One region of the Enterobacter cloacae complex sp. 385G4 genome, then DNA from elsewhere that is predicted to be linked to it. Evidence: predicted binding sites of a transcription regulator. Region 1 holds the regulator's gene; the other holds the start of a gene.
The links. Region 1 encodes CRP, which controls carbon source genes, mostly activating them, when cyclic AMP is high. Its sites were predicted from a motif close to ATGTGANNNNNNTCACAT; they were not measured.
Positions count from the first base shown of each region.

Region 1 (5,244 bases):
GGCGGCCAGCCGAAGTATTCCGACGGCTTCGGTCCGAAACCAGCCGACATTGTCCACGTGCCGTTTAACGATCTGCACGCGGTGAAAGCGGTGATGGACGACCACACCTGCGCAGTGGTGGTGGAGCCGATTCAGGGCGAAGGCGGCGTGACCGCGGCAACCCCGGAATTCCTGAAAGGGCTGCGCGAACTGTGCGACGAACATCAGGCGCTACTGGTGTTTGATGAAGTGCAGTGCGGGATGGGGCGTACCGGAGAGCTGTTTGCCTACATGCACTACGGCGTCACGCCGGATATTCTGACCAGCGCCAAAGCGCTCGGCGGCGGTTTTCCGGTGAGTGCGGTACTGACGACCCAGGAGATTGCCTCTGCGTTCCACGTCGGGTCTCACGGCTCGACCTACGGCGGTAACCCGCTGGCGAGCGCCGTGGCAGGTGCCGCGTTCGACATCATCAACACGCCAGAGGTGCTGAACGGCGTTAGCGCGAAGCGCGAGCTGTTTGTGCAGCATCTCCAGCAGATTAACAATAAGTACGACGTATTCAGCGAGATCCGCGGCATGGGGCTGCTGATTGGTGCGGAGCTTACGCCGCAGTACAAAGGCCGCGCGCGCGATTTCCTGCACGCAGCCGCCCACGAAGGGGTGATGGTGCTAAATGCCGGGCCTGACGTGATGCGCTTTGCGCCATCGCTGGTGGTGGAAGATAAGGATATAGAAGACGGGTTAACCCGCTTTGCCGCAGCGGTCGAGAAGATCGTAAAAGGCTAATACTCGGTTCGCTTTAACCGCCGCGTTAACCAAATGCCGTGATGCGGGCGCTGACGCCATGCCACCGACGAAATGGTGTGCATGGTGTTCAGATGTCCCAGCACGCGCTGCAAATGCTGCTCCAGGGTGCTCATCGGGCCGTGGGTCAGCGTCTCCGGTGCCTCCAGAATGTTCGAATCCCCCGACTCGCCCGGCGCGTCATACTCCAGACGTTGCTGACACCGCTGCAGGGCAATTTCACAGGACTGCAAATAGCGCTGCGCCAGATTCGGCGTCAGCATGGTGTGCTCGCGCGCCAGCGTGGTCATGGCGTTAATGTGCTCAACGATAAACTGGCTGTGCGTGACCCACAGCTTCATGTCCGCCAGATAATGCGCGTTAAAGCCCGGCTCCTGCATCGCCTGGTTGAGCGAGTTAAACAGGGCGTTGTGCGCCTGGTTGACCTTCATCCGCTGATACGCCAGCGGGGAAGGCTGCGGATCGTCGCTCAGGATCAGGCGAATGGCCTGCTGGTCGGCCTCCAGCGCGTCGTGGGCGTTCTGCCTCAGCAGCCCGCTCTGCCACTGCGGCCACAGCCAGACCATGCCGCCAAAGGCGATCAGGCAGCCAATCAGCGTGTCGATCAGGCGGGCAACGATGAACTGTTCGCCGTTAAGCGTCAGCAACTGAAGGGTATATACCGCCGTCACCGTAAAGCCCACCATCGCCCAGCCGTAGTTTTTGCGAATGATTAGATAGCTTACCAGGGTGATCGCCAGCATGCCCGCCAGGGTATAGCCCTCGGGCACGTGAAAATGCAGCGTCACGCCCGCAATAATCAGCCCCGCCATCGTGCCGCCTGCCCGGTGCAGAATGCGCACCCGCGTGGCGCCATAGCCGTTCTGGGTAACAAACAGCACGGTCATTAAGATCCAGTACGGTTTCGGCAGGTGGAGCGCCATGCCCATCAGGCTGGCGATACTGAGCATGACGCTAATCCTTGCAGCGTTGCGCAGAGCGGAAGATTTCAGAGACAGGTAGCTTCTCAGCGCCGGCAGCAGCGGCAGACGTTTCTGTTTATCCGCCATCAGGTCACGGGAATAAAGCGGGCGCTGGGTGCGCAGCACACGGGCGATGCGGCTGAAGTGCCAGGCGGCAAACTGGCCGACCGGGTTATCCGGGTGCTGACGGGCGATTTTCTCCAGCGCGCCGAGCTGTTTGTCCATGTTAAAGCGCGTGGGGTAGCGGTGGTAGAGAATATCATCGGCCAGCACCCGCAGGCGCGCGGAGACGGTTTGTGCGTTCCAGCGGATCACCGCTTCGGCATGGCTGCGCTCAACCAGCTTTTGCACCTCCTGCGGGTGGTGAAGGCTAACGGAGATATGCTCCTGAAGATCCAGCCCCACCTGAAAGGTGCGCAACAGCCGTTTATATTCGTGGTTCTTGTTGGCGGCGAGCATATGCAGCTGCTGATAGCACTGGCTTATCAGGTCTACCACCTTTTGCTGGCGCGTCAGCAGCGGCGGTAAGGATTTTTCCGGATCCGTATGCTGGGTGAGCAGGGTGTATTTGGCTTCACAGTAATCCGCAAGCTGCACGTAGAGCAGGCTCAGAGATTCGCGCAGCGGCTGCTCCCGCCACAGCCAGAACCAGAACCAGTTAAACAGCCCGTACCACAGCGTGCCGAGGGCGTAGATCAGCAGCGGCTCCCACACAGGCATATTACCGGCGAGGCTCAGGGTGAAGATGGCCGCAATGAGTGACGCGGGAAGCAGACGGGCATGGAGCGAGCTGATTTCGGCGGTGACGCCGAGGGTCATCGCCAGCACGGTCAGGATCAGCGGCAGGGGAATATCACGAGCCAGCAGAAGCTGCACCGCGAGGCTACAGCCAGCAAACAGCGAGCCGCCAATTATCAGACGTTTGAAAAAGCGTTTATGGGGCGTGTCCAGACCGGCAATGTTGCAGCAGGCGGGGACGAGAGAAAACAGCAGGCCCTGCTGAAGATGTCCCAGGATCAGGCCCACGGCCACGGGAAGACACAGCACCAGCGTTTGTCGTAGTGCGTAGTTAACTTCCGGGTGATAGATCAGCCTGCGCCACATGGGGAAAAGAGACAAAAACGGCGTGACACCTCGCGATGGCACGCCGTTTAGGCAGGATTAACGGGTTCCGTAAACCACGATGGTTTTACCGTGGGCGGAGATCAGGTTTTGATCTTCCAGCATTTTCAGAATACGGCCCACCGTTTCGCGGGAGCAACCGACGATCTGACCGATTTCCTGACGGGTAATTTTAATTTGCATGCCGTCCGGGTGGGTCATCGCGTCTGGCTGTTTCGCCAGGTTCAGCAGAGTCTGCGCAATACGGCCAGTCACGTCCAGGAAGGCGAGGTTACCCACTTTCTCTGACGTCACCTGCAGACGGCGCGCCATCTGGGAAGAAAGACGCATCAGGATGTCAGGGTTAACCTGAATCAGCTGACGGAATTTCTTATAAGAAATTTCAGCCACTTCACATGCTGTCTTTGCACGAACCCAGGCGCTACGTTCCTGGCCTTCTTCAAACAGGCCCAGTTCACCGATAAAATCGCCCTGGTTCAGATAGGAAAGGATCATCTCTTTGCCTTCCTCATCTTTGATCAGCACTGCCACCGAGCCTTTGACGATGTAATACAACGTTTCCGCTTTTTCACCCTGGTGAATCAGCGTGCTCTTCGATGGGTACTTATGAATGTGGCAATGAGACAAGAACCATTCGAGAGTCGGGTCTGTTTGCGGTTTGCCAAGCACCATGCGCTGTTATCCTCTGTTATAAGCTGTCACCAGAGTCATCAGATGCATCCGGACTCTGGGGTTGCAATCGAATTCTTACCCATACCCTGGGAAGTCGGCTGTCGTAACGTTTCGCAGCCAGTAAAGTTTGATGTCCTCTGCATACATGTGTAACGTCAATGTATTACTGTAGCATCCTGAGTGTTTTAGCATAGCTTTTGCCGCGTGTCTCCTGGTGTCTCGCTTCAGCATGATGCAGGTCGCCTTCCATTGCGAGAAATGTAACGCACGCGTAATCTGTCACCAAAAATGCAACGTTGGAGTTAATGAATATGCAAGCGCGCGTGAAGTGGGTTGAAGGTTTAACGTTCCTGGGCGAGTCCGCATCAGGACACCAGATTTTGATGGATGGTAACTCCGGCGATAAAGCTCCAAGCCCAATGGAAATGGTGCTGATGGCGGCAGGCGGATGCAGCGCGATCGACGTGGTGTCGATTCTGCAAAAAGGTCGTCATGACGTGACGGATTGTGAGGTCAAACTCACGTCAGAACGCCGCGAAGAGGCGCCACGCCTGTTCACCCACATTAATCTGCACTTTGTTGTCACCGGGAAAGAACTGAAAGACGCGGCGGTCTCACGCGCGGTGGATCTCTCTGCGGAGAAATACTGCTCTGTGGCGTTAATGCTGGAGAAAGCGGTAAAAATCACCCATTCGTATGAAGTGATCGAGGCTTAATTATTGGGGCATCGTGCGTGTTGATGCCCTCACCCTAACCCTCTCCCACGGGGAGAGGGAACATGTTCACGCGATCTGCTTCCCTTCCATCAGTCGCTCCACCAGCGGCGTCATGATCAGCTCCATTGCAAGCCCCATTTTTCCACCGGGAACCACTAACGTATTCATGTGGGAAATAAACGAGCCCTGCAGCATCGCCAGCAGCCAGGGGTAATCAATGCCTTCAAGATTGCGGAAGTGGATCACCACAAAGCTCTCATCCAGCGACGGGATGCTTTTCGCCGCGAACGGATTGGAAGTGTCCACCGTCGGCACGCGCTGGAAGTTAATGTGCGTGCGGGAGAACTGCGGCGTGAGATAATTGATGTAATCTTCCATGGAGCGCACCACCGAGTCCATTACCGCCTCGCGCGAATGGCCGCGCTCGCTCATGTCGCGCGTCAGCTTCTGGATCCACTCAAGGTTAACAATTGGCACCACCCCCACCAGCAAATCCACGTGGCGCGCCACGTCGTGCTGAGGCGTCACAACGCCGCCGTGTAGCCCTTCGTAAAACAGCACGTCGGTCGGTTCCGGCAGCGGCTGCCAGGGCGTGAACGTGCCGGGGACCTGGTTCCAGGGTACGGCTTCGTCGTAGGTGTGCAGATACTTACGGGACTGCCCGGTACCGCTCTGACCGTATTCGCGGAAGGTTTGCTCCAGCAGGCCGAAATCATTGGCTTCCGGGCCAAAGTAGCTGATGTGTTTACCCAAATCGCGTGCCTTGCGGATCGCCATGTCCATCTCAGGCCGCGTATAGCGGTGAAAGCTGTCGCCTTCGACCTCCGCCGAACGGAGATTCAGCTGGGCGAAAATCTTGCGAAAAGCGAGGCTGGTGGTGGTGGTTCCCGCACCACTCGACCCCGTAACGGCAATAATGGGATGTCTGGCAGACATAGCAACTCCCTGACGGAAAAGGTTGGAAGATCAGCCGTGAAACGCGTTGC
Region 1 is NZ_JBXWDD010000015.1:21,682-26,925, reverse strand. It holds gene argD (bifunctional acetylornithine/succinyldiaminopimelate transaminase) at 1-768, shown strand, start outside; gene AC2FAJ_RS22145 (YccS/YhfK family putative transporter) at 765-2,852, opposite strand; gene crp (cAMP-activated global transcriptional regulator CRP) at 2,910-3,542, opposite strand; gene AC2FAJ_RS22135 (OsmC family protein) at 3,854-4,258, shown strand; gene AC2FAJ_RS22130 (phosphoribulokinase) at 4,325-5,194, opposite strand; gene AC2FAJ_RS22125 (YheU family protein) at 5,225-5,244, opposite strand, start outside.

Region 2 (5,244 bases), on a different contig from region 1:
AGCAGATCTCGATGTTTTCTTCCAGAGACTCTTCGGACAGGTCGATCATGTGAGAAGAGAACAGTGGCTTACCGGTTGCCGCGAAGTGTTTTTCACCCGCGTCCAGCAGACCGTCGATCCACGGCAGCAGTTTCTTCGCGCAGTGGTCAGTGTGCAGGATAACTGGAACACCGTAGTGTTCAGCCATCTGGTGTACGTGGTGCGCACCAGAGATAGCGCCCAGGATGGCAGCACCCTGAGGAATGTCAGTTTTCACGCCTTTACCAGCGATGAACGCAGCGCCGCCGTTAGAGAACTGAACGATAACCGGTGCTTTAACTTTAGCAGCAGTTTCCAGTACGGCGTTGATGGAGTCGGTACCCACGCAGTTAACTGCTGGCAGAGCGAAGTTGTTTTCTTTAGCTACCTGGAACACTTTCTGTACGTCATCACCAGTGATAACGCCAGGTTTTACGAAATCAAAAATTTTAGACATGTTGCTTAGTCCTGTATCTTCGGCCGTTAGAAAAGGTGCGAGCTCTTAAAAGCGCGCTGAAAATTGGGCAGGTTTCCCTGCCCTTGAATGGCTTACTTCTTAGCGCGCTCTTCGAGCATTGCTACTGCTGGCAGTACTTTGCCTTCCACGAATTCGAGGAATGCGCCGCCACCAGTGGAGATGTAGGAGATCTTGTCAGCGATATCGAACAGGTCGATTGCTGCCAGGGTGTCACCACCGCCTGCGATAGAGAACGCTTCGCTGTCTGCGATTGCGTTAGCCACGATTTCAGTCCCTTTGCGGAAGTTCGGGAATTCGAACACGCCAACAGGACCGTTCCACAGGATAGTTTTTGCGTTTTTCAGGATTTCAGCCAGTTTCTGTGCAGAAACGTCGCCCAGGTCCAGAATCTGCTCTTCGTCTTTGATGTCGTTTACAGATTTCAGGGTCGCGGTTGCGGTTTCGGAGAACTCGGTCGCCACGCGAACGTCAGTTGGAACCGGGATATCACAGGTACCCAGCAGGCGTTTGGCTTCGTCAACCAGGTCTGCTTCGTAGAGGGATTTACCCACGTTGTGGCCCTGAGCGGCAACGAAGGTGTTCGCGATACCACCGCCCACGATCAGCTGGTCAGCGATTTTAGACAGGGAATCCAGAACGGTCAGTTTGGTAGACACTTTAGAACCACCAACGATAGCGACCATTGGGCGAGCAGGTTCTTTCAGTGCTTTACCCAGTGCTTCCAGTTCGTCAGCCAGCAGAGGACCCGCACACGCGACGTCTGCGAATTTACCGATACCGTGGGTAGATGCCTGCGCACGGTGCGCAGTACCGAATGCATCCATCACGAATACGTCGCACAGTGCAGCGTATTTTTTGGACAGGGTTTCGTCGTCTTTCTTTTCGCCTTTGTTGAAGCGAACGTTTTCCAGAACAACCAGCTCACCTTCGGCAACGTCTACGCCGTCCAGGTAATCTTTCACCAGGCGAACCGGGTTGGACAGTTTGTCTTTCAGGTAATTAACAACCGGCAGCAGAGAGAACTCTTCGTTGTACTCGCCTTCAGTTGGACGGCCCAGGTGGGAGGTGACCATCACTTTAGCGCCCTGCTTCAGAGCCAGTTCAATGGTTGGCAGAGATGCACGGATACGCGCGTCGCTGGTCACTTTGCCATCTTTAACCGGTACGTTCAGATCGGCACGGATGAAAACGCGTTTACCTGCCAGATCCAGATCGGTCATCTTAATTACAGACATGGTGAATCCTCTCGTTGATTCTTAAAGTTTTGCAAGCGCAAGGTGCGCTCTACCTGAAACCTTTTGCGGCCATGGCTAACGTGGTGTCGAGCATTCGGTTAGCAAAGCCCCATTCGTTATCACACCAGACCAGCGTCTTGATAAGGTGCGCACCACTGACTCGCGTCTGCGTGCCATCCACGATGGCGCTGTGCGGGTCGTGGTTAAAATCTACTGAGACCAACGGTAATTCCGTATAGTCAACTATACCATGAAATGCTCCCTGTGCCGCTTTTTGCAGCAACAGGTTGACTTCACAGGCTTTTACCGGTTTTTTCACCGTCACGCTGAGGTCGATTGCGGTGACGTTTATCGTCGGAACACGCACGGCAATCGCTTCGAAACGGTCATTAAACTGCGGGAAAATTCGGGTGATCCCTGCAGCCAGTTTCGTGTCCACCGGGATGATTGACTGGCTCGCCGCGCGAGTGCGTCGTAAATCCGGGTGATAGGCGTCGATAACCTGCTGATCGTGCATGGCGGAATGAATCGTAGTTACGGTGCCGGATTCAATGCCATACGCATCGTCTAACAGTTTGATGACCGGAATAATGCAGTTGGTGGTGCAGGAGGCGTTGGAAACAATGCGGTGTTCGGCTTGCAGCTCTTGCTGGTTGACGCCAAACACGACGGTCGCGTCGAGGTCGTTACTTCCGGGATGAGAAAACAGGACTTTTTTCGCGCCTGCTGTCAGATGCGCTTCGCCGTGTTCGCGGTTGCCATACACACCGGTACAGTCAAGCACGACATCCACACCCAGTTCACGCCAGGGTAGCCCGGAAATGCTGTTCTCATGCAGCACACGAATAGCGTCATCACCCACAAAAAGCTGATCTCTTTCCTGGCGCACATCCCAGGCGAAGCGTCCGTGGCTGGTGTCATACTTCAATAAATGCGCCATGCCCGCAGCATCCGCCAGTTCATTGATTGCCACCACGGTGATTTCCGCCCGACGTCCGGATTCATACAAAGCACGAACCACATTACGCCCGATGCGACCGAAGCCATTAATCGCTACGCGTACGGTCATAGATCTCCTGCAAAGCAATCCCTGAGTTTGAGGTGGCTGAAAGAGTAATCCAGCGACGCCCGAAGGGGAATCTTTGCTATCACAAACTGCGATTGATTGGTCAATTGTCGAACATTTAATCGACTGAAACGCTTCAGCAAGAATAAGCGAATCGGGGAATAAAAGGAATGTCTGTCCAGATGAATAAGCGAGCTATATGACTTGCGTCACATTTTCGTTGGAATAATGACGCAAAAAAAGCCGGGTAAGCGCTAGCGCTTACCCGGCCTACTTTCGAGCCATTTATAGGCCCGGTCAGCGTAAGCGCCACCGGGCAAAACGGCGATTACAGCAATTCTTTCGCCTTAGCGACCACGTTCTCAACGGTGAAGCCGAACTCTTCGAACAGCTGTTCTGCCGGAGCAGACTCACCGAAGGTGGTCATACCGACGATAGCGCCGTTCAGACCCACGTATTTGAACCAGTAGTCAGCAATACCCGCTTCCACCGCCACGCGAGCGGAAACCGCTTTAGGCAGTACGGATTCACGGTAAGCCGCATCCTGCTTGTCGAACGCATCGGTAGACGGCATGGAGACCACGCGCGCCTTCACGCCTTCGGCAGTCAGTTTTTCCCATGCAGCTACAGCCAGTTCAACTTCAGAACCGGTCGCGATGAAGATCAGCTCAGGCTGGCCCGCGCAATCTTTCAGCACGTAGCCACCGCGGGCGATGTTCGCCAGTTGCTCAGGGGTACGCTCCTGCTGCGCCAGGTTCTGACGGGAGAGGATCAGAGCGGTCGGGCCGTCCTGACGCTCAACGCCGTATTTCCACGCCACCGCAGATTCAACCTGGTCACATGGACGCCAGGTGCTCATGTTCGGGGTTAAACGCACGGAAGCTACCTGCTCTACCGGCTGGTGAGTTGGACCATCTTCGCCCAGACCGATGGAGTCATGGGTGTAGACCATCACCTGACGCTGTTTCATCAGCGCAGCCATACGCACGGCGTTACGTGCATATTCCACGAACATCAGGAAGGTAGAGGTGTATGGCAGGAAACCACCGTGCAGAGCGATACCGTTCGCGATAGCGGTCATACCGAACTCACGTACACCGTAATGGATGTAGTTACCGGCAGTGTCTTCGTTGATTGGCTTAGAACCAGACCACAGGGTCAGGTTAGAAGGCGCCAGGTCAGCGGAGCCGCCCAGGAATTCTGGAAGCAGCGGACCGAACGCTTCAATCGCATTCTGAGATGCTTTACGGCTGGCGATTTTAGACGGGTTCGCCTGCAGCTTCGCGATGAATTCGTTGGCTTTCGCGTCGAAGTCAGACGGCATATCGCCTTTCATACGACGGGTGAATTCAGCCGCTTCCTGTGGGAACGCCTTCGCATAGGCAGCGAATTTCTCGTTCCAGGCCGCTTCTTTCGCCTGGCCCACTTCTTTAGCATCCCACTGAGCATAGATCTCAGACGGGATTTCGAAGGCAGGGTGTTTCCAGCCCAGTGCTTCACGGGTCAGTGCGATTTCCGCGTCGCCCAGCGGTGCGCCGTGGGAGTCATGGGTGCCCGCTTTGTTCGGAGAACCGAAGCCGATGATGGTTTTGCACATCAGCAGGGACGGTTTGTCGGTGACTGCGCGAGCTTCTTCTACTGCACGTTTAATCGAGTCAGCATCGTGGCCATCAACACCACGCACAACGTGCCAGCCGTAGGCTTCGAAACGTGCGGCGGTGTCGTCGGTGAACCAGCCTTCAACGTGACCGTCGATGGAGATACCGTTGTCGTCGTAGAACGCCACCAGTTTGCCCAGCTTCAGGGTACCAGCCAGGGAGCACACTTCGTGAGAAATGCCTTCCATCATGCAGCCGTCGCCCAGGAAAGCGTAGGTGAAGTGGTCAACGATATCATGGCCAGGACGGTTGAACTGCGCCGCCAGGGTCTTCTCGGCAATCGCCATACCCACAGCGTTAGCAATACCCTGCCCCAGCGGACCGGTGGTGGTTTCTACGCCAGCGGTGTAGCCCACTTCCGGGTGACCTGGAGTTTTGGAGTGCAGCTGACGGAAGTTTTTCAGCTCTTCGATTGGCAGATCGTAGCCGGTGAGGTGCAGCAGGCTGTAGATCAGCATAGAGCCGTGGCCGTTAGACAGCACGAAACGGTCGCGGTCAGCCCATGCCGGGTTCTGCGGGTTGTGGTTAAGGAAATCACGCCACAGGACTTCGGCGATATCAGCCATACCCATAGGGGCACCCGGGTGGCCGGATTTGGCTTTCTGTACTGCGTCCATGCTCAGCGCACGAATAGCATTAGCAAGCTCTTTACGTGAGGACATTTTAACTCCAGATCGGACTGTTAAAGGCCATGCCCTTGACGACAGCGCGTTTTGGGCTACGCCGGAAAAAAGTGCCAACAATGTAACCCAAGCCGCAGGGCATGTACATGGACCATTCTTTTGCAGC
Region 2 is NZ_JBXWDD010000007.1:198,299-203,542, forward strand. It holds gene fbaA (class II fructose-bisphosphate aldolase) at 1-475, opposite strand, end outside; gene pgk (phosphoglycerate kinase) at 568-1,731, opposite strand; gene epd (erythrose-4-phosphate dehydrogenase) at 1,781-2,800, opposite strand; gene tkt (transketolase) at 3,126-5,117, opposite strand.
Region 2: epd (erythrose-4-phosphate dehydrogenase) is a predicted target of CRP. The motif match lies at 2,995-3,012, and genes of this name have one in related genera.